2 regions of the Streptomyces sp. NPDC107546 genome follow, and region 2 is predicted to be linked to the other one. Evidence: riboswitches for the same ligand, from Rfam matches in the RefSeq annotation. Region 2 holds a riboswitch; the other holds the start of a gene.
What was found. Region 2 has a riboswitch for glycine ahead of gcvT (glycine cleavage system aminomethyltransferase GcvT). Riboswitches for the same ligand answer to the same signal wherever they lie in the genome.
Positions count from the first base shown of each region.

Region 1 (10,271 bases), on a different contig from region 2:
ACTTCCACCACACGTTCGGCAGCGCCTCGGGCACCACCGTCAGATTGGCGCCGAGCCCTCGGGCGGCCAGGTAGAAGGCGATGCCCGTGGAGCCGATCAGCGCCGCGACGGCCGCCCCGCGCCCGAGGTCCGGCCACGGCCTCCTCCGGTCGAAGCCGAGCGTGCGCAGCGACGCGCCCTCGCGCAGCAGGAAGTGCACGACCAGCGCGACCGGGACCAGCGCGGTGGCGATCCCGAAGAGCTGCCAGGCGAGATCGAGCCAGGGGCGGCCGGGCGCGGCCGAGGCGTTCATGGTGGCCGCCTGGTCCTTGAGCCCGCCGGGTTTGGTGACCGACCCGACAAAGCTGATCAGCGCGGAGACCCCGCTCGCCCCGAGCGAGAGGCCCAGCACCAGCAGCGTCTCGGCACGGAAAATCCGTCGCGTCGGTCCTTCCGCCGTAAAGGAATCGGCCACCGACCCTGCCTCCACCCGCACTCCGCCTCCAGTTGAGCGATCCCGCCTGGTCCCCATCTTCTGCCATACGGCTGTGTACGGGCACAGGGCTCAGCAGGGAGGGGCGCCTCGTCGGGGGAGACGGACGAAGGTGGCCGTGCGGCCGGTCAGCCCGGCCGCACGGGACTCCTCACCTCACGCCCGCCGGTTCCGGTAACCCGACCGGCCAGGTGTGGACCGGCTCTCCTGCGTGCATCAGCTCGCGGTACCGCACGGTCGTCGCGGCCAGCGCGGCGTCCCGGTCGAGCCCCCGCTCCAGGGCCCGGTGGAACATGGCGGCCTGCCAGCTGGCGCCGTTGACCCGCCGCCGGCACCGCTCCTCGATCACTCCGAGGTAGAAGTCCCGGTCGGCGGGTTCGACTCCCCATGCGTCCAGTCCCGCCTCGGCGAGCGGCAGCAGTTCGTCACGCACCAGGTCCACGGCCGCGACTTCGGTGGTCCCGCCGTACCGGCCGCGCTTCGGCCACTGCAGGCGTGCCTCGATGCCGTACCGGCAGGCCGCGTCGAAGTTGGCGGCGGCGGCCTCGAACGGCAGCCGCGTCCACACCGGCCGCGTTTCCTCGGCGAGGGCGCGGACCAGGCCGTAGTAGAACGCCGCGTTGGCGATCACATCGGTGACGGTGGGTCCCGCGGGCAGCACCCGGTTCTCCACCCGCAGATGCGGGACGCCGTCCGCGATGCCGTAGACGGGTCGGTTCCAGCGGTAGATGGTGCCGTTGTGCAGGACCAGTTCGGAGAGCTTCGGGACGCCTCCCTCGTCCAGGACGCGCAGGGGTTCCTCTTCGTCGCAGATCGGCAGCAGTGCCGGGAAATAGCGCAGGTTCTCCTCGAAGAGGTCAAGGGCCGAAGTGATCCAGCGCTCCCCGAACCAGGTGCGCGGCCGCACACCCTGCGCCTGGAGTTCCGGCGGCCGGGTGTCGGTGGACTGCTGGAACAGCGGCGGCCGGGACTCGCGCCACAGCTCACGTCCGAACAGGAACGGAGAGTTGGCACCGAGCGCGACCTGCACCGCCGCGACCGCCTGCGCCGCGTTCCAGAGGTCCGCGAAGCGGTTCGGGGTGACCTGGAGGTGCAGCTGGACCGAGGTGCAGGCGGCCTCTGGCGTGATGGACCGCGCGCTGCACTCGAGCCGTTCGACACCCTCGATGTCGAGCCGGAAGTCCTCGCCCCGCGCGGCCACGATCTGGTCGTTGAGCAGGGTGTAGCGGTCGACCGCGGAGAGGTTGGAGGAGACCAGGTCGTCGCGGTCGAGCGTCGGAAGAATGCCGATCATCAGGATCGAGGCATCCAGCTCGTTCGCTTTCCGGTCGGCATAGGCGAGCGAGATCCGCAGCTCCTCGGCAAGCCGGTCGAAAACCCGGCCGCCCAACCTGTGTGGAGCTATGTTGACCTCGAGGTTGAACATGGCGAGTTCTGTTTGGAAATCTCGGCTGGCAATCCTCTCCAGAACCTGGGCGTTCATCATTCTCGGAGTCCCGTCCTGCCCGACGAGATTCAACTCGATCTCCAGGCCCATCAGATTCTTGGGGCCATCGAACCGCTTCTCTTCCAGCAGTCGCGCGAGTCCCGTCAGGCACTGCCCCAGCTTGTCGCGGTAGTGCTGGCGATCGGACAGGTCGAACGGCCCTGCCACGACCTTCTCTCCCATCGAAGCGTCCCTCCTGAGATGGGCAGGCCGACGTTACGGCCGCTGCTGTCCCGGGTCACGGGGGATAATGCCCAGGCAACGCGATCGATAACGTCCCGGTGGCGACCGTCACCCGCTACGCTGGCGCCGGGCACATTCACGAGGCATGGAGCAGGACGCAGTTTCACGGTGCAACCGTGTCGTGAAAAACGCCGACGAGAATCAGCCGACCGCTACGGACAAGTATTCCGAGGTCGCCGCCCTGACGCCTGCGCAGGACCGGGACGAACCCCGCTTATCGCCGACCGGATATCACCTTGCCGACATAAGCGCGTCGTTCCGATGAAACAGCGCATGAACACGCGTCGTATAAACTTTGCGCACGGGGCAGAGAGTTGGCGCTCACGGTTCGGGCCCTGTCGTCAAAGCGCCGCCGTTCGTCCGGGCTCGGTTACCCCCATCCCTCCCTCTGACCCCGAGAGCTGACAGCGCCGTCCGCCCGCCCTACCACGCCCTCGCGCCCCCGTGCCTGTCGAATGAGAGGCGACCCACCATGCAGCTGCATGTCCCTTTGGCTCCCGCGCCCGCTCTCCGCTCCGTCCTCACGGCACTCGGTTCCCCCACCGCGGTCCGGGAGGCTCCCACCCCCTCCCTGCGCACGGCCCAGGGACCCGTGACCCCCGAACTTCCGCTGCCCGTCCATGTCCTGGACCGGATCACCCCGGCCGGCGCGTCGGCCACCCGGCTCGCCGGATGGCGATTCCTCATCCGCTCCGGAGGCCGCGCCGTGGCCGCCGCCGAGACCATGCTGACGCCCGACGGCTGGGCCTTCTCGCACTTCTTCGAGGGCCCGTACGTCGCCGCGACCGAGCGCGCCGTGCTCCAGGCGGAAACCTCGCTGAACGAGCCCTACCAGGCCCGGCTGCTGTCCGTGCCGGAGCTGTACATGCTCACCCTGTGGCTGCACGGCGACTGCACCGCCGACGGCGCGACGGGCCACCCGGCGGCGAACGACCTCCTGGTGCCGCTCGCCCCCGCGCCGCCCGGCATCGCGGCGCACCGCCCGCACCGCTTCGCCGACCTCCTGCCGATCCTGACCCACCGGGTCACCCGTACCCCGCTGCTCGGCCAGCCCGCATAGCCTCCGGGTCTCCTCTCACCGTGCCCCGCCGCCGGAGACGGCCGCGGGGCACGTCCCATGTTCGGCCATCGAACGCCTCCCACCGCCCTCGCTCGTTCGTGCCCGATCACGCTCTTACGAGGGGTGACATACGGGTCGGCCCATACGGACTAGCCCCTCCCGGCCACCACGAACCATCCGAAGTGACCGTGCGGTCGGGCTGAACCGTCCGGGCGGGGGACGCGTCATGAACCTGTGAGGAGCGGTGCTGCGAAATCCCTGCGGATCGACGCCCGTGGGGCAACACTGGGTTCCTGACCGACGTATCACCGACGGGGGGCGGCGATGAGCGACACGACGAGCCGCAGGACAGACACGACAGTCATCTCACACATACCGACAGAGCGAGAGATCCCCACCACCATGTGCCAGCACCAGCCACCGTGCCCGACCGCCCAATCCGCCGACCGGGAGTCCGCCCGACTCGTGGCGCACCACCCGGAGCAGGGATGGAGCCTGCTGTGCAACGGCGTGCTCCTGTTCGAGGACACCGGTGAGCTTCTGCCGGACGGCCAGATCATCGCCCCACACCGCCCGCTGGGCATCGACCAGGTGATGACAGCCGCCTGAGCGCGCACCAGGGCATCCGCTGCCCTGACACACGAGGGGCCGGCCGGAGACACACGCTCCGCACCGGCCCCGACGCATGTCCGAGGGTGATCACTCCTCGTAGGCGTCCAGCGGCGGGCAGGAGCAGACCAGGTTCCGGTCGCCGAAGGCCTGGTCGATGCGGCGCACCGGCGGCCAGTACTTGTCCGCGGCCGACACACCGGCCGGGAAGACGGCCTCCTCACGCGTGTAGGCGTGCTTCCACTCCCCACCCAGCGCCGCCGCCGTGTGCGGCGCGTTGCTCAGCGGGTTGTCCTCCGCCGGCCACTCGCCCGAGCCGACCTTCTCGATCTCCGCGCGGATGGCGATCATCGCGTCGCAGAACCGGTCCAGCTCGGCGAGGTCCTCCGACTCCGTGGGCTCGATCATCAGCGTGCCGGCCACCGGGAACGACATCGTCGGCGCGTGGAATCCGTAGTCGATGAGCCGCTTGGCGACGTCGTCCACGGTCACTCCGGTCGCCTTGGTCAGCGGCCGCAGGTCGATGATGCACTCGTGCGCGACCAGGCCGCCGGGGCCGGTGTAGAGGACCGGGTAGTGCGGCTCCAGACGCTTGGCGATGTAGTTGGCGGACAGCACGGCCACCTGCGTGGCGCGCTTGAGGCCCTCGCCGCCCATGAGCCGGACGTACGCCCAGGAGATCGGCAGAATGCCCGCGGAGCCCCAGGGGGCGGCCGAGATCGGGCCCACGCCCGTCTTCGGACCGGCCTCGGGCTGCAGCGGGTGGTTCGGCAGATACGGCGCCAGGTGCTCGCGGACCGCCACGGGGCCGACACCCGGACCACCGCCGCCGTGCGGGATGCAGAACGTCTTGTGCAGGTTCAGGTGCGAGACGTCGCCACCGAAGTGGCCCGGCTTGGCGAGGCCCACCAGCGCGTTGAGGTTGGCGCCGTCGACGTAGACCTGCCCGCCCGCCTCGTGCACGGCCGCGCAGATGTCGGCGACGTGCTCCTCGAACACGCCGTGCGTGGACGGGTACGTGATCATCAGCACCGACAGCTCGTCGCGGTACTGCTCGATCTTGGCCCGCAGGTCCTCGACGTCGATCTCGCCGTCCTCGGCGGTCTTCACCACGACGACCTTCATCCCGGCCATCACGGCGCTGGCGGCGTTGGTGCCGTGCGCGGAGGACGGGATGAGGCAGACGGTGCGCTGCTCGTCACCGTTGGCGCGGTGGTAGCCGCGCACGGCCAGCAGACCCGCCAGCTCGCCCTGGGAGCCGGCGTTGGGCTGGAGGGAGACCTTGTCGTAGCCGGTGACCTCGGCGAGACGCTCCTCCAGCTCGTGGATGAGCGTGAGGTAGCCCCGGGCCTGCTCGGCGGGCGCGAACGGGTGCAGCTGACCGAACTCGGGCCAGGTGACCGGCTCCATCTCGGTGGTCGCGTTGAGCTTCATGGTGCAGGAGCCCAGCGGGATCATGCCGCGGTCGAGCGCGTAGTCACGGTCGGCCAGCCTGCGCAGGTAGCGCAGCATCGCGGTCTCGGAGCGGTGCTGGTGGAAGACCGGGTGGGCGAGGTAGTCGTCGCTGCGCAGCAGGGCCTGCGGGAGCGCGTCCTCGATGGTGGCGTCCAGCCCGTCGATGTCGCCCCCGACGCCGAACGCGGTCCACACCGCGCGCAGCTGGGCCCGCCCGGTGGTCTCGTCGCAGGCGGCCGAGACGTGGTCGGCGTCGACGAGGCGCAGGTTGACGCCGTTCTCCCGGGCGGCGGCGACGACGTCGGCGGCCCGCCCCGGAACCCGGGCGGTGACGGTGTCGAAGTAGGCGCCGTGGACGACCTCGACCCCGCCGGCCGTCAGGCCCGCGGCGAGGACCGCGGTGTACCGGTGGGTGCGCCGGGCGATGTTCTTGAGGCCCTCGGGCCCGTGGTAGACGGCGTACATCCCGGCCATCACGGCGAGCAGCACCTGGGCGGTGCAGATGTTGCTGGTCGCCTTCTCGCGGCGGATGTGCTGTTCGCGTGTCTGCAGGGCGAGCCGGTACGCCTTGTGGCCGTCGGCGTCCACGGAGACTCCCACGAGCCGGCCGGGCAGGCTGCGGGCGAACTTCTCCTGCACCGCCATGTAGCCCGCGTGCGGGCCGCCGAAGCCCATCGGGACGCCGAAGCGCTGGGTGGTCCCGACGGCGATGTCGGCGCCGAGCTCGCCGGGCGACTTCAGCAGGGTCAGCGCGAGCAGGTCGGCGGCGACGGTGACGAGGGCGCCCAGCTGGTGGGCCTGGTCGATGAGGGGCTTGATGTCGCGTACGGCACCGGAGGCGCCCGGGTACTGGATCAGTACGCCGTTGATCTCCCGCTCGGCGACCTCGGCCGGGATGCCGGCGCTGAGGTCGGCGACGACGACCTCGACACCGGTGGGCTCGGCGCGGGTCTGGATCACGGCGATGGTCTGCGGCAGCGCGTCCGTGTCGACCAGGAACAGGCCCTTCTTGTTCTTGCCCATGCGCCGGGACAGGGCCATGGCCTCGGCGGCGGCGGTGCCCTCGTCGAGCAGGGAGGCGCCGGAGGTCGGCAGGCCGGTGAGGTCGGCGACCATGGTCTGGAAGTTGAGCAGGGCCTCCAGCCGACCCTGGGAGATCTCCGGCTGGTAGGGCGTGTACGCGGTGTACCAGGCGGGGTTCTCCATCACGTTCCGCAGGATCACCGGGGGCGTGAAGGTCCCGTAGTAGCCGAGCCCGATCATGGAGTCCAGGACCTGGTTGCGGTCGGCGAGGGAGCGCAGCTCGGCCAGCACCTCCGCCTCGGTGCGCGCGCCCGGCAGGTCCAGGGCGTCGGCGTTCTTGATGACATCGGGTACCGCGGCGGCGGTGAGCTCGTCGAGCGAGCCGTAGCCGACCTGCGCGAGCATCTTGGCCCGCGCCTCCTGGTCGGGCCCGATGTGGCGGTGCTCGAACGGAGTGCCCTGTTCGAGCTCGGAGAGCGGAATGCGCTGGGCGGTCATTGCGGAGGCCTCCTGGTCTGACGCGACCTTCGAGGGGCACCACGGCGCGGGTACCCCGACGGCCTCCCCCTCTGTCATCTCGACCTGAGAGCTTCACCGGTCCGCCCGAAGGCTCGCCGGCTTTCACCGTCGGTGAGAGCGGAAGCCGTCGACACCCGCCCTGCTTTCCAGAGTGACCTCGTCCGTGCGGTACCTGGGCCTGAGAGATTCCGGGGAGGATTTGCTCCTTCGGCGCCTCCGGATCGCTCCGGAGGACTCTCCCGCACGGGGTCAACGGCCGCTTGCCAGACTACCAGCGAGGACGAGTCGGCAGCCTGCGCGGGAATCTTCAAGTGGCCGCCTTCCCGAATGTGCTCTTTCGTAGTGCTTACGGATGGGTTGCGACCAGTTGGAGGGACCGTGCAGACCGACATCGATCCGCGGAATCTGATCGGCCGCAAGGCGTTCGACCGCAATGGCCACAAGATCGGCACGATCGACGAGGTGTACCTCGACGACGCCACGGGTGTACCGGAGTGGGCGGCCATACGGACCGGCCTGTTCGGCAGGGACGCGTTCGTCCCCCTGGAACCCAGCGAGCTGGTCGAGGGCGCACTGTACGTCCCCTTCGAACGCGCCCTGATCAAGGAGGCCCCCGACTTCGGCGTCGGCCGCCACCTGTCGCCCGAACAGGAACTGCAGCTCTACCACCACTACGGCCTGGACGTCTCGGCACCGCCGCCGCCGGACCGTGACTTCGGCCGCTTGGCGGGGTCGGACGAGGCCTGACGGGTCGGGGGGCGGACTGCCGTGCCTGCTCACCGGTGTCAGACGCCCGTGCCCGTGGAGGCCGGGCGCCCCGCGATCTCGGGGACGTCGGGTACAAGGGGCAGCGGGTCCGCCGGCTCCAGTTGAGGGTCGTCGACGCTGAACGTGCGGACCCGGCCCGGCTCCGACTGCGGTGTCTCGAACCGTACGGTCACCCTCCCCAGCCCGCTGCCCTGCACCCATCCCGGCCCGTACTCGGCATGACGGACGTCGTGCCCGGCGAGCCAGATCCGCTCCGGTGACGCCGCCGGCTCTTCGACGAGGGGCTCCTCCGCCTCCGGTCGCTCGTCCGTCGTGGCCTCCCCCGCCGCCAGGTGGGCCTGCGCGAAGAGGTCCTCCTGTGTGTAGTCGGCAAGTCCGCTGACTCCGACCCCCAGCAGCCGTACCCCGCCGGTCGTGTCCACGGGCTCCAGCAGCCGCGCCGCCGCCTCCCGCACCACCGCGGGATCGTCCGTGGGCCCCCTCAGGGTCTCGGACCTGGTCAGGGTGGAGAAGTCGTACCTCCGCACCTTCAGCACGATGGTCCGCCCCGACAACCCGGCGTCCCGGAGCCTGCGCACACACCGGTCCGCCAGCCGCTGCACCTCCAGGCCGATCCGCAGCCGGTCGTGGATGTCGACGTCGTAGGTGTCCTCGACGGATACCGACTTGGCCTCCCGCTCGGCGACCACCGGCCGCTCGTCGTGCGCCAGCGCCATCGCGTACAGCGCCTGCCCGTGCGCCTTGCCGAGCAGCCGTACGAGCTCGTCCTCGCCCGCCTCGGCGATCTCGTCGATCGTGGTGATCCCGGCCCGCCGCAGGTGGTCACCGGTCGCCGGGCCGACCCCCGGCAGCGTGCGCACCGGCATCGGACCGAGCAGCGCGCGCTCGGTACCCGGCCGGATCAGTACCAGGCCGTCCGGCTTGGCCTGCTCCGAGGCGATCTTGGCGAGCATCTTGGAGGCGGCGAGCCCCACGGACCCCGTCAGCCCGGTGACGGCCCGGATGTCCACGCGCAGCTTCACGCCCACCAGCCGCGCCGACTCCTCGTCCCAGGCTGCTCCCCCGGCCTCCAGGTCCACGAACGCCTCGTCCAGGCTCAACGGCTCCACCAGCGGCGACAGGCCACGCAGCAGGGTCATCACCTGCTCGCTGATCCTGCGGTAGATCCCGAAGCGCGGCACCAGATACGCGGCGTTCGGCGCGAGCCGGCGTGCCTGGGCCATGGGCATCGCCGAGTGCACCCCGAAGACCCGCGCCTCGTACGACGCCGTGGCCACCACTCCGCGCGGCCCCAGCCCGCCCACGATCACGGCCTTCCCGCGCAGGCTCGGCTTGGCCGCCTGCTCCACCGAGGCGTAGAAGGCATCCATGTCGAGGTGCAGGATGGTCGGCGCGGTTCTCACATCTCCGATGCTGCCCTACGCCACTGACAATGCGGCTGTGCCGCGGCCCGCCTCTCAGACGGCCCGGTTGCGCCGCCGCGCCAGCTCGTCCGCCGGGTTGGGGCCCACGATGGTCTCACCCGTGTCGACACGTTCACCGTGCAGCTGCGACAGCGCGTTCTCCACGTCCCGCCACACGACGCCCACGGCGATGCCGAAGATGCCCTGACCGCCCTGGAGCAGGGCGTGAACCTCGTCCGGGGACGTGCACTCGTAGACCGTCGCGCCGTCGCTCATCAGCGTCATCCGCTCCAGGTCGCGAAAACCTCGCTCCCGGAGGTGCTGGACCGCGGTACGGATGTTCTGCAGGGACACTCCGGTGTCGAGGAAACGCTTGACGATCTTCAGGACGACGACATCGCGGAAGCTGTACAGCCGCTGTGTCCCCGACCCGTAGGCGGGGCGCACGCTCGGTTCGACCAGACCGGTCCTGGCCCAGTAGTCCAGCTGCCGGTAGGTGATGCCCGCGGCGGCGCACGCGGTGGGGCCGCGATAGCCGATGTCCTCGGAAGCCGCCCCTGAGCCGCCCGGCACGGGTGTCGGCCGCTGAGGGGCGGAGCCGGCCGCGTTGCCGTGAAGCCGGTACGGACCGCTCTCCCCCAGACTGCGTCCAGGGGCACCCCCAGCCGTACCGCCGCCGCTGCTTCTCACGCCGACCTCCGTCCTTGACCTGCCTTCTCGACGGTAGGCAGTCACCACGGGTGCGTCAACGATCGCCACACTCGGCACGCCGAGTGATAATCACCCTAGGAGTGGTTTCCCGTGCCCTCCCGCGGGGAAAGGCTAGCCGAATGCTCCCGCGGCCCTCGAGGGCGGCGGGTGCCTGCCCCTCTGTCACACCGCCCGACGGCCGCCCACGGCGGCGAGACCCGTCCGGCCCCCGGCACACACGGCTTCGTGCCCTGGGCCATCCCCCTTCAACGCAGTGCGCAAGCCCACACCGCGGTCGGCGCGCTCGAGCCCGCGCCCGGCAAAGGGACGCCCCAGACACACGGGCAAGCCGCGGAGACCGCGTCACCCGCCGGTCCAACCCTCCGGAGGGACCCTCACTGGCTGCTGGTCCCGAAGTCCTCCGGTGAGATCTGGTCGAGGAACTCGCGGAACTTCTCGACCTCGTCCTCCTGCTCGTCCGGGATGGCGATCCCCGCGTCGTCCAGCACCCCGTCACTGCCGTAGATCGGCGTGCCGGTGCGC
Region 1 is NZ_JBVKBA010000056.1:7,919-18,189, forward strand. It holds gene ACZ7L1_RS37355 (CPBP family intramembrane glutamic endopeptidase) at 1-475, opposite strand, end outside; gene ACZ7L1_RS37360 (glutamate-cysteine ligase family protein) at 624-2,141, opposite strand; gene ACZ7L1_RS37365 (hypothetical protein) at 2,674-3,261, shown strand; gene ACZ7L1_RS37370 (DUF5999 family protein) at 3,664-3,870, shown strand; gene gcvP (aminomethyl-transferring glycine dehydrogenase) at 3,961-6,846, opposite strand; glycine riboswitch at 7,024-7,119, opposite strand; gene ACZ7L1_RS37380 (PRC-barrel domain-containing protein) at 7,246-7,614, shown strand; gene ACZ7L1_RS37385 (DNA polymerase IV) at 7,653-9,038, opposite strand; gene ACZ7L1_RS37390 (MerR family transcriptional regulator) at 9,093-9,728, opposite strand; gene ACZ7L1_RS37395 (bifunctional nuclease family protein) at 10,124-10,271, opposite strand, start outside.
Region 1: it holds a riboswitch for glycine, as region 2 does, so the genes downstream of both, gcvP (aminomethyl-transferring glycine dehydrogenase) here and gcvT (glycine cleavage system aminomethyltransferase GcvT) in region 2, are expected to answer to the same signal.

Region 2 (10,271 bases):
GCCAGAGAAAAACCGGACATGTACCGAAAGCAAGTGAAGGTCGCCTCTCCTGCGAGTCGAACAGCCTCTGCGGACTCCTCCGCCGTCGCTTCACCGCCCCGTCGGGCGGCCTTTGTCATAGCCGTCACGCTCACGGTGGCCGCGGCGCTGCAACAGCTTCTGATCATCATCGGGTTGGGGGGCCGGCTGCCCGGGTGGCAACCCTGGCCGTACCTGCTCGGAGCTGCTCCCGCTTGGCTGCTGTGCCGTCCCCGCTGGGCAAAGGCCGATGTACCGGCCCCTGTACAGAGGGCACTGGCCCTGCTGCGGCGTGTGCCGGCCGAGGTGTACGCCGTGGGCGTACTGCTCCTGGCGTGCGGCGTCTGGGCGTGGTTGCAGGACGACGAGCCTCACTTCGCTCACGAGGAAGCCGTCTACGCCAACAAGGCCCGCTCCTGGCTGGACGGCACTCCTGACGCGGGCTGGGGCCTCTACCGCCCGATCGGGCTTCCGGCTCTCGGCAGGCTCGCGCTCGCCGTACACGACGACGTCGGCGCCCTTCGCGTCGTCGCGCTGCTTCTGAGCCTGTTCACGCTCGCGGTCGTGTATCTCGTCGCCGCTCAGTGGATGTCGCGCCGCCGGGCCGTCGTGGTGATGCTCTTGCTGCTCAGCGGACTCGGTTTCCTCCGCCGGCTCCCTGAGTTCCTCAACGACATAGGCGCCACCGGGCTGTTGCTCATCGTGGTGTTCCTCCTGGTCCGGACGCAGGAGAAGAAGAACTCCCGGGCGCTGCTCCTGTTGCCGTTCGTCACACTGGCCGCCTTCTACCTGCGGTACGGAGTCGTCGGAAACCTGCTGGCGATAACTTTGGCCGCCGTCATCGCCTACGGGCCCCGTGCCTGGCTCGCCCAGGGGCGGCGCCTGGGTCTCGCGGCGGTGATCCTGGTACTCGGCCTCCTGCCGCACTTCGTCTACGCGACCCGAACCACCGGCTCACCGCTGGGAATCATCTTCTGGGCGACCGACCAGGCCGAACGCAGATTCATAGGCGACGGTCTCGTCTACTACGTCGCGATCTTCCCCTACCGCCTGGCCGGTGACTTGGGAGCCGTCGTCATGGCCGCGGGGCTCGTGGCGATGGCAGGGGCGGTACGACGACTGTGGCGTGCCCGTCGTGCGCATGGCGGGGAACTGCGTGCACATGACCGGCGAACCGCGTTTCTGGGCATGTCCGCCGTTCTGATCTGCGTCGTCCTGGGAATCGCCACGGACGGAGAGCCCCGGTTCATATACCTCTCGGTTGTGCTTCTCACCGTTTTGGGGGTCTCCGAGACGGCGGACCGGGTCGGCCACTGGGCGTCAGGAGTTCTTGCGGCCATCGCGGCCCTGACCGCGGTGACGGTGCTCGGAACCGCTCAAGTCGTCGCCCACGGCGCGATGCCCGGCCCGGAACGACTCGGTGCCTCCACCGTGCCCGTAGCCCGGCAGCTCGCCTCCGACGAGCCCTGTCTCCTGGTCACCGGATACGAGCCCGAGATGGGTTGGTACTCCGGGTGCGACGCGGTCACATACAGCCAGTACCGTCGGATGAAACCGCCCCCCCACACAAGAGTCAGCCTTGTGCTCTTCGAACGAGGTCGCTTGCAACCTGGCCCGGCGGCCCTGAAGCAGCTCATCGCCGGGCGGGCAACCACAACGCGGAAGATCCCCACCCGGGGAGCGGTCGGCGACGCGACGGTGGTCACCCTGCACTGAGACCCGGCCGAGCGACCCGACCACCCCGTGGCGCAGACGGCCGTGTGTCCCCTCAGGACCGGGGGCCGCTCCCGGCGGCCGCGACGTGCAAGGCCGGGGCCTGTTCCCTCAGCACTCGATGATGTTGACGGCCAGCCCGCCCCGCGCCGTCTCCTTGTACTTGACGCTCATGTCCGCACCGGTCTCCTTCATCGTCTTGATGACCTTGTCGAGGGAGACCTTGTGCGAGCCGTCGCCGCGCATCGCCATCCGTGCCGCCGTGACCGCCTTCACCGCGGCCATGCCGTTGCGTTCGATGCACGGGATCTGGACGAGGCCACCGACCGGGTCGCAGGTCAGGCCGAGGTTGTGCTCCATGCCGATCTCGGCCGCGTTCTCCACCTGCTCGGGGGTGCCGCCCAGCACCTCCGCCAGCGCGCCCGCCGCCATGGAGCAGGCCGAGCCGACCTCGCCCTGGCAGCCGACCTCCGCGCCGGAGATGGACGCGTTCTCCTTGAAGAGCATGCCGATCGCTCCCGCGGCGAGCAGGAAACGCACGACCCCGTCCTCGTCCGCGCCGGGTACGAAGTTGATGTAGTAGTGCAGGACCGCCGGGATGATGCCCGCGGCACCGTTCGTGGGAGCGGTCACGACCCGGCCGCCGGCCGCGTTCTCCTCGTTGACCGCCATCGCGTAGAGCGTGATCCACTCCATCGCGTGGGCCGTCGCGTCGCCCTCGGCGCGCAGCTGGCGCGCGGTGACGGCCGCCCGGCGGCGCACCTTCAGACCGCCGGGCAGGATGCCTTCCCGGGACATCCCCCGCGCCACGCAACGCTGCATGACCCGCCAGATGTCCAGCAGCCCGGAGCGGATCTCCTCCTCCGAACGCCACGCCCGCTCGTTCTCCAGCATCAGCGAGGAGATCGACAGGCCCGTCTCCTTCGTCAGCCGCAGCAGCTCGTCGCCCGTGCGGAAGGGGTACTTCAGGACCGTGTCGTCGAGCTTGATGCGGTCGGCGCCCACCGCCTCCTCGTCCACGACGAAGCCGCCGCCGACCGAGTAGTACGTCTTGGAGAGCAGCTCCTTGCCGTCGGCGTCGTACGCCCGGACCGTCATGCCGTTGGCGTGGTACGGCAGCGCCTTGCGGCGGTGCAGGATCAGGTCGTCGTCGAAGGAGAACGGGATCTCGTGTTCGCCGAGGAGCTTCAGACGGCCCTCCGCCTTGATCGCCTCGACCCGCTGGTCGGCCGTCTCGACGTCCACCGTGCGCGGGGAGGCGCCTTCCAGGCCGAGCAGGACCGCCTTCGGGGTGCCGTGACCGTGGCCGGTCGCGCCGAGGGAGCCGTACAGCTCGCAGCGCAGGGACGCCACCGACGCCAGCAGGTCCTCGTTGCCCAGCCGGCGGGCGAACATGCGGGCCGCGCGCATCGGGCCGACCGTGTGGGAGCTGGACGGGCCGATGCCGATCGAGAACAGGTCGAAGACCGAGACGGCCACGGGTGACTCCTCACTACGGGGGGTGGTGCCAGAAGGGGTGGTGCGGGGGTGCGGGCACCGCGCACGCCGGTACTCCCAGTGTGCGCGGTGCCCCGCACAAGGTGACTTACTTGTTCAGACCCGGGTACAGCGGGTGCTTCTCGGCCAGGGCCTTGACCCGGGCCTTGAGCCCCTCGGCGTCGTAGGACGGCTTCAGCGTCTCGGCGATGACGTCCGCGACCTCCGCGAAGTCCTCGGCCGTGAAGCCGCGGGTCGCCAGGGCCGGCGTGCCGATGCGCAGGCCCGAGGTGACCATCGGCGGGCGCGGGTCGTTCGGGACCGCGTTGCGGTTGACCGTGATGCCGACCTCGTGCAGGCGGTCCTCGGCCTGCTGCCCGTCCAGCTCCGAGTCGCGCAGGTCGACCAGGACCAGGTGCACGTCCGTGCCGCCGGTCAGGACGTTCACGCCGGCCTCGCGCGCGTCGGCGGCCGTCAGCCGCTCGGCGAGGATCTTCGCGCCCTCGACCGTACGGCGCTGGCGCTCGCGGAACTCCTCCGTCGCGGCGACCTTGAAGGACACCGCCTTGGCCGCGATCACATGCTCCAGGGGGCCGCCCTGGAAGCCCGGGAAGACGGACGAGTTCAGCTTCTTCGCGAACTCCTTCTTGGCGAGGATGATGCCGCCGCGGGGACCGCCCAGCGTCTTGTGGGTGGTGGAGGTGACGACATCGGCGTACTGCACCGGGTTCGGGTGCAGGCCCGCCGCGACCAGACCGGCGAAGTGCGCCATGTCCACCCACAGGTGGGCCTCGACCTCGTCCGCGATCCGGCGGAACTCGGCGAAGTCCAGCTGCCGCGGGTACGCCGACCAGCCGGCGATGATCACCTTCGGGCGGTGCTCCTTGGCGAGCCGCTCGACCTCGGCCATGTCGACCAGGCCGGTGGCGTCCACGTGGTAGGCGACCACGTCGAACTGCTTGCCCGAGAAGTTCAGCCGCATCCCGTGGGTCAGGTGGCCGCCGTGCGCGAGGTCGAGTCCGAGGATGGTGTCGCCGGGCTGGGCCAGCGCGAACAGGGCGGCCTGGTTGGCGGAGGCGCCGGAGTGGGGCTGCACATTGGCGTACTCCGCGCCGAACAGCTCCTTGATCCGGTCGATGGCGATCTGCTCGGTGACGTCGACGTGCTCGCAGCCGCCGTAGTAGCGGCGGCCGGGGTAGCCCTCGGCGTACTTGTTGGTGAGCACCGAGCCCTGCGCCTCCATGACCGCCAGCGGGGCGAAGTTCTCGGAGGCGATCATCTCGAGGGTGGACTGCTGGCGGTGCAGCTCGGCGTCGACCGCTGCGGCGACCTCCGGGTCGAGCTCGTGCAGGGACGTGTTCAGAAGGGTCATCTGCGGGTGCGCTCCTCAGCCGGCGATGTGGGCGTCGTACTCGTCGGCGGACAGCAGGTCGGCCGGCTCCTCGGACACGCGTACCTTGAAGAGCCAGCCGCCCTCGAAGGGCTCGGAGTTCACCAGCGACGGGTCGTTGACCACGTCCTCGTTGACCTCCGTGATCTCGCCGGTGACCGGGGAGTACAGGTCGCTGACCGACTTGGTCGACTCCAGCTCGCCGCAGGTATCGCCTGCGGTCACCGTGTCACCGACCTCTGGGAGCTGGACGAAGACGACATCGCCGAGCGCGTTCGCCGCGTGCTCCGTGATGCCGACCGTCGCGACGCCGTCCTCGGCGTCCGACAGCCACTCGTGCTCCTTGCTGTAGCGCAGCTGCTGGGGGTTGCTCATGACCTGAATTCTCCTGTACGCGGGGGAGTGGTGGGGAAGGGAGTACTGCTGCAGACGTGCGTGAGCACGGCGGAGGTGCGCGGGATCACGTCCCCCGTCCGCCGAGTGCCTACTTCTGGCGCTTGTAGAACGGCAGTGCCACGACCTCGTGCGGCTCGTGGCTGCCCCGGATGTCCACCCCGACCCCGGGGGTGCCCGGCGCGGAGTGCGCGGCGTCGACGTACGCCATCGCGATCGGCCTGCCCAGCGTGGGGGAGGGGGCCCCGGAGGTGACCCCGCCGATCACCTCGCCGCCCGCGACGACCGGGTACCCGGCCCGCGGCACGCGGCGGCCCTCGGCGACCAGGCCGACGAGGACGCGCGGCGGGTTCTCCTGCGCACGGGAGGCGGCATCCTCCAGCGCGGCACGCCCCACGAAGTCGCCCTCCTTCTCGAACTTCACCACCCGGCCGAGCCCGGCGTCGAAGGGCGTCAGCGAAGTGGTCAGCTCGTGCCCGTACAGCGGCATGCCCGCCTCCAGGCGCAGCGTGTCCCGGCAGGAGAGCCCGCAGGGGGCCAGACCGACGGGGGCGCCCGCCTCGGTCAGCGCCTGCCACAGCTTCTCGGCGTGCTCGGGCGCGACGAACAACTCGAAGCCGTCCTCGCCCGTGTAGCCGGTGCGCGCGATGAGGGCGGGAACGCCCGCCACCGTGCCGGGCAGGCCGGCGTAGTACTTCAGGCCGTCGAGATCGGCGTCGGTGAGGGACCGCAGGATGCCGGGGGACTCGGGGCCCTGGACGGCGATCAGCGCATACGCGTCCCGGTCGTCGCGCACCGCGGCGGCGAAGCCCGCGGCACGCTCGGTCAGCGCGTCGAGGACCACCTGGGCGTTGGAGGCGTTGGCGACGACCATGTACTCGTTCTCGGCCAGCCGGTAGACGATCAGGTCGTCCAGGATGCCGCCGTCCTCCTGGCAGATCATGGTGTAGCGGGCGCGGCCCACGCGGACGGAGGCGATGTCGCCGATCAGCGCGTGGTTGAGGAACCGGTCCGCCTCGGGCCCGGTCACCGTGATCTCACCCATGTGCGAGAGGTCGAACAGCCCCGCCCTGGTACGGACGGCGACGTGCTCGTCGCGCTCGGAGCCGTACCTGAGGGGCATGTCCCAGCCGGCGAAGTCGGTCATCGTCGCGCCGAGCGAACGATGCAGGGCATCGAGCGCGGTGCGGCGCAGGGGGCTACTGCTCATCGGTTGTGCTCCCAGGGCGTGGGTCCCCGCGCGCGAGCGAATGCGAGCGTGGGGAAGGGCGAGGTCGGTCCTCCCCATCTGTCATCGGAACCTGAGAGGTTCGCCATGAACGCCCGCACGGCGGGTCGTCACGGCTTGCACCTTGGGTGGAGCCACCGAGAAGCGGCCCGCTTTCCAGATGTGCCTCGCCCGCGCGGTATCGGGGCCTGAGAGATTCAAGGGAGGGACTTGCTCCTTCGGCGCCCGGGCCCACGTACGTACCCCGTACGTCCCCGGAACTCTCCCGCGCGGATTCAAGCGGCCGGTATGCAGTTGGCGCGCACATCATTGCACGCCTCGCCCGGTCGTGGCAGGCCGCGTGGGCAACCGGCCCGGGGCCGCCTCCGCGACCGGCTTCCGGGCGCATCTGTGACCGGGTTGTGGCAGTAGGCGAACGCCATCGGGAGAAACCGTCCATTACCTTCTCTTTACACTCGGCGGGGATGGGACTTCCTGACCGCAAGGGAGGACGATCACGGTGGACAGGACGACGGCGTACGCCATGACCACGGGCATCGCGGTACCCCGGCAGCCCGGAGCCCCGGCCCGGGAGGCCGGCGCGCCGGTGCCGGAGCCGGTGGTCCGCGACCTGCGCGACCGAGGGGGCCACAGCCCGTACGGACTCACCTTCGGCGCCCGCGACCTCGTCGTGGTCACCGGCCTGCCCGGCAGCGGCAAGTCCACGCTCATGCGGCGCACGGTGCGCGGCGCCCGCGTCGACTCCCAGGACACCCGGGACCGCTGGGACGCCCGCCTGGCCCGCTTCCTGCCGTACGGGGTCTACCGCCCCCTGGTCCGCCTCGCGCACTACGCCGGCCTGCGCCGGGCCCTGCGCGCCGGCAGCGGAGTCGTCGTGCACGACTGCGGCACCCAGACCTGGGTGCGCACCTGGCTCGCCCGCGAGGCCCGGCGCCGCGGCGGCACGCTCCATCTGCTCCTGCTCGACGTCACTCCCGGCACGGCCCTGGACGGCCAGCGCGAGCGGGGCCGAGGGGTCACCCGTTACGCCTTCCTGCGTCACCGCCGCGCCATCCGCCATCTGCTGCGCGCCGTCGAGCGGGGCCGGCTCCCGGAGGGCTGTGGCTCGGCGGTCCTGCTCGACCGGGACGCGGCGGACGTGCTGCGCCGGATCGACTTCGCGGACCGGGCGGAAGGAGCGGAATGAATCGCGGTGCCCGCGCACCCGTTAGCCTTTTCGCCACACCAGTGGTACTCGGCAGGCGGTAGGCAGATGGACATCCCGGCGGACCTTCCCGCGGACTTCCCGGCACAGGCGCACCCCCATCCGCACGGCGGATGGCCGGGCAACGAGCTGGAGGAGGTGCTGTCCGCCTCGCTCGGCATCCCCTCGGCGGGCGGCCGGATCGTCGAGGTGCTCGGGCGCAGCTTCCTGTGGGTGCCGCTGCCGAACGGCGGCGGCCCGCACAGAGGCCCCCTCGACCTGCCCACGCTGGAGATCGAGGGTCAGGCGTACGTCCCGGTGTTCACCTCGGAGGAGCAGTTCCGCCATGCCGCCGGCGGCCACATGTCGTACACCATCGCGCCCGCCGCCGAGTTCGCCCGCGGGCTGCCCCCGCAGGTCGGCATCGCGGTCAACCCGGGCGGCGTGGTCGGCATACCCCTGCCTCCGGAGGCGGTGGCCGAGCTGTGCCGCGTGGGACGCACCCCGCTGGACGGCCCCACGACCGGCGGCCGCGTCCGCCTCTTCGAACCGGACTGGCAGGACGACCCGGTGGACTTCCTCGCCGCCGCGTCCGCCGAGTTCACGGCGACCGGCGTGGTCCTCACGGCACGTCGCTGCCTCGCCGCCGTCGAGACGGCGGACCCGGTGCTGTTCGTCGGCGTGGAGCTCTCCCAGTGGGAGGGCGACCTCCGCACCCTCCCCCTGGACGCCCTGGGCCGCGCCCTGGCCAAGGCCGCGGTCAAGTGGCCGGTCAACCTGGTCCTCCTGGACGTGGCCCAGGACCCGGTGGCCGACTGGATGAGGGAGAAGGTCCGGCCGTTCTACCAGCAGGGGTACTGAGCAGGGCGCCCGTCAGGGGGCGCCCTGAAAGGGGCGCGGGGAACTGCGCGACAAGCCACGACGAACCTGCACCCGTCCACTGGCGGCAAGCCCCGAGCTCCAGGGCCCACAGCCAGCGGCAGCCACTGCGCACCGGCTGTCAGCGGACCCGCCTAACCTGGTTTCATATGCGGAGCACATCGTCAGCGAAGGGGCGGTAAAGGTGAGCGGGGTGAGCGCCAGCGGCACCACGGCCGGCCAGGTCGAACACATGCTGCGCCAGGTGACGCCCGGGCGCTACGACGCCTACGAGGCGCTCCTGCGCGCGCTCGCGACCCCGTCCACCGGCAGGGTCTGGATGCTGTTGTGGCACGGCCAGGCAGGCTCGCCCGACGCCCAGTACGCGACCATGGAAGTGGACGGCCACGGCTACGCGCCCTGCGTCACCTCCGCACAGGAGCTCTCGGCCAGCGGCTGGAGTCGCTCCTACGAGGTGATCGACGGCGCCGACGTGGCCCGCGCCCTCTACCCCGGACACTACGGCCTGTGGCTGAACCCGCATGCGCCGGGCGGTGGCGTCGGCATCCCCTGGCTGGACCTGCGCCGCATCGCCGCCGGTCTGGAGCACCAGCCCGCGGGCCCCCTGCGGCTGTCCGAACCGGCCATCGAGATCCCGCAGTTCTACGCCCTGCTCACCCAGAACGCCCACCGCACGCCCGCCGTGCGCTCCTTGCGTCGCGCCTGGGTGCAACCGGCCCTCGGCGCTCCGTACCTGGCGATCGGCCTGGACGTCTACGACACCTCACCGCCCGCCGTCGACTCGGTGCGGGCGATGATGCAGCAGTCCGTCACGGCCGTCCCGGAGGGCCTGCCGGTGTCGACGGTCGCGCTGTCCGACGAGGACGACCCGGTGGCGATGTGGCTGCGCGTCAACTCCCGCCCGTTCTACGACCGCGAGGCCCACGCCCCGGCACCGGCCCCCGCGGCGGGCGGCTACGGCTATCCGCCGGCGCGCGGGGCGTACTGACGTCCGTACTCCCCGGGCGGAGGGACCGGGTTCGGCACCCGGAGTCCTTCTCCGCGCGTAGATGAGGGTGGATGGCCCCTCTCTCGTGTTAAATGCCCTGATTTGGTGGTGCCCGCACCGCGTTACCAGCTGTCCGGATAACGGATCTCCCCAGTCCGCATCACGTTTATGCATCCTTTCACTGTCAAGTCTGGTCACTGATCGCCGAAGCATTGAAGACTCCGGCTTCAAGGGGTTTCGCCCCTGTGTACGACGGACTGAGTCATGCCGCCACAGCGGCAAGCGCGGGCCGGCCACCGCCGGTTGAGAGGGGTCCCTGCCAGATGACGGCACCATTGCACGAGCCGACTGCGGAAGCGGCCCCGGGAGCGGCCGAGGAAGCAGCGGCTGCCGCCACCGCCGCGAAAGCCGTTCAGGGCCGTTCCCTGGGACGGATCGCCTGGGAGCGTCTCAAGCAGGACAAGCTCGCCCTCACGGGGGGCGTCGTCGTGCTCCTGCTCATCGCGGTCGCCCTGCTCGCGCCCGTGATCTCCAACCTGGTCGGGCAGGATCCCGACGCCTACCACGAGAACCTGATCGACCCGCTCTTCGGTACGCCCAGGGGGTCCCTGGGTGGCATCAGCGGCGATCACCTGCTGGGTGTCGAGCCGGTCAACGGCCGTGACATCTTCGCCCGCATCCTCTACGGCGCGCGGGTCTCGCTGCTGGTCGGCTTCCTGTCCGCCATGGTCGCCGTCATCCTCGGCACCATCCTGGGTGTCCTGGCCGGCTTCTTCGGTGGCTGGGTCGACTCGATCGTCAGCCGCGTCATGGACGGTCTGCTCGCCTTCCCGCAGCTGCTGTTCACCATCGCGCTGGTCTCCGTCATGCCGAACAACATGCTGGGGCTGACCGGCTCCAACGTGCGCGTGTTCGTGATGATCCTGGTCATCGGCTTCTTCGGCTGGCCCTACATCGGACGCGTGGTTCGCGGCCAGACGCTCTCGCTGCGTGAGCGCGAGTA
Region 2 is NZ_JBVKBA010000026.1:36,149-46,419, forward strand. It holds gene ACZ7L1_RS29760 (glycosyltransferase family 39 protein) at 334-1,734, shown strand; gene ACZ7L1_RS29765 (L-serine ammonia-lyase) at 1,843-3,210, opposite strand; gene glyA (serine hydroxymethyltransferase) at 3,317-4,579, opposite strand; gene gcvH (glycine cleavage system protein GcvH) at 4,595-4,972, opposite strand; gene gcvT (glycine cleavage system aminomethyltransferase GcvT) at 5,082-6,200, opposite strand; glycine riboswitch at 6,269-6,384, opposite strand; glycine riboswitch at 6,385-6,496, opposite strand; gene ACZ7L1_RS29785 (AAA family ATPase) at 6,712-7,404, shown strand; gene ACZ7L1_RS29790 (enhanced serine sensitivity protein SseB) at 7,471-8,262, shown strand; gene ACZ7L1_RS29795 (enhanced serine sensitivity protein SseB C-terminal domain-containing protein) at 8,474-9,268, shown strand; gene ACZ7L1_RS29800 (ABC transporter permease) at 9,592-10,271, shown strand, end outside.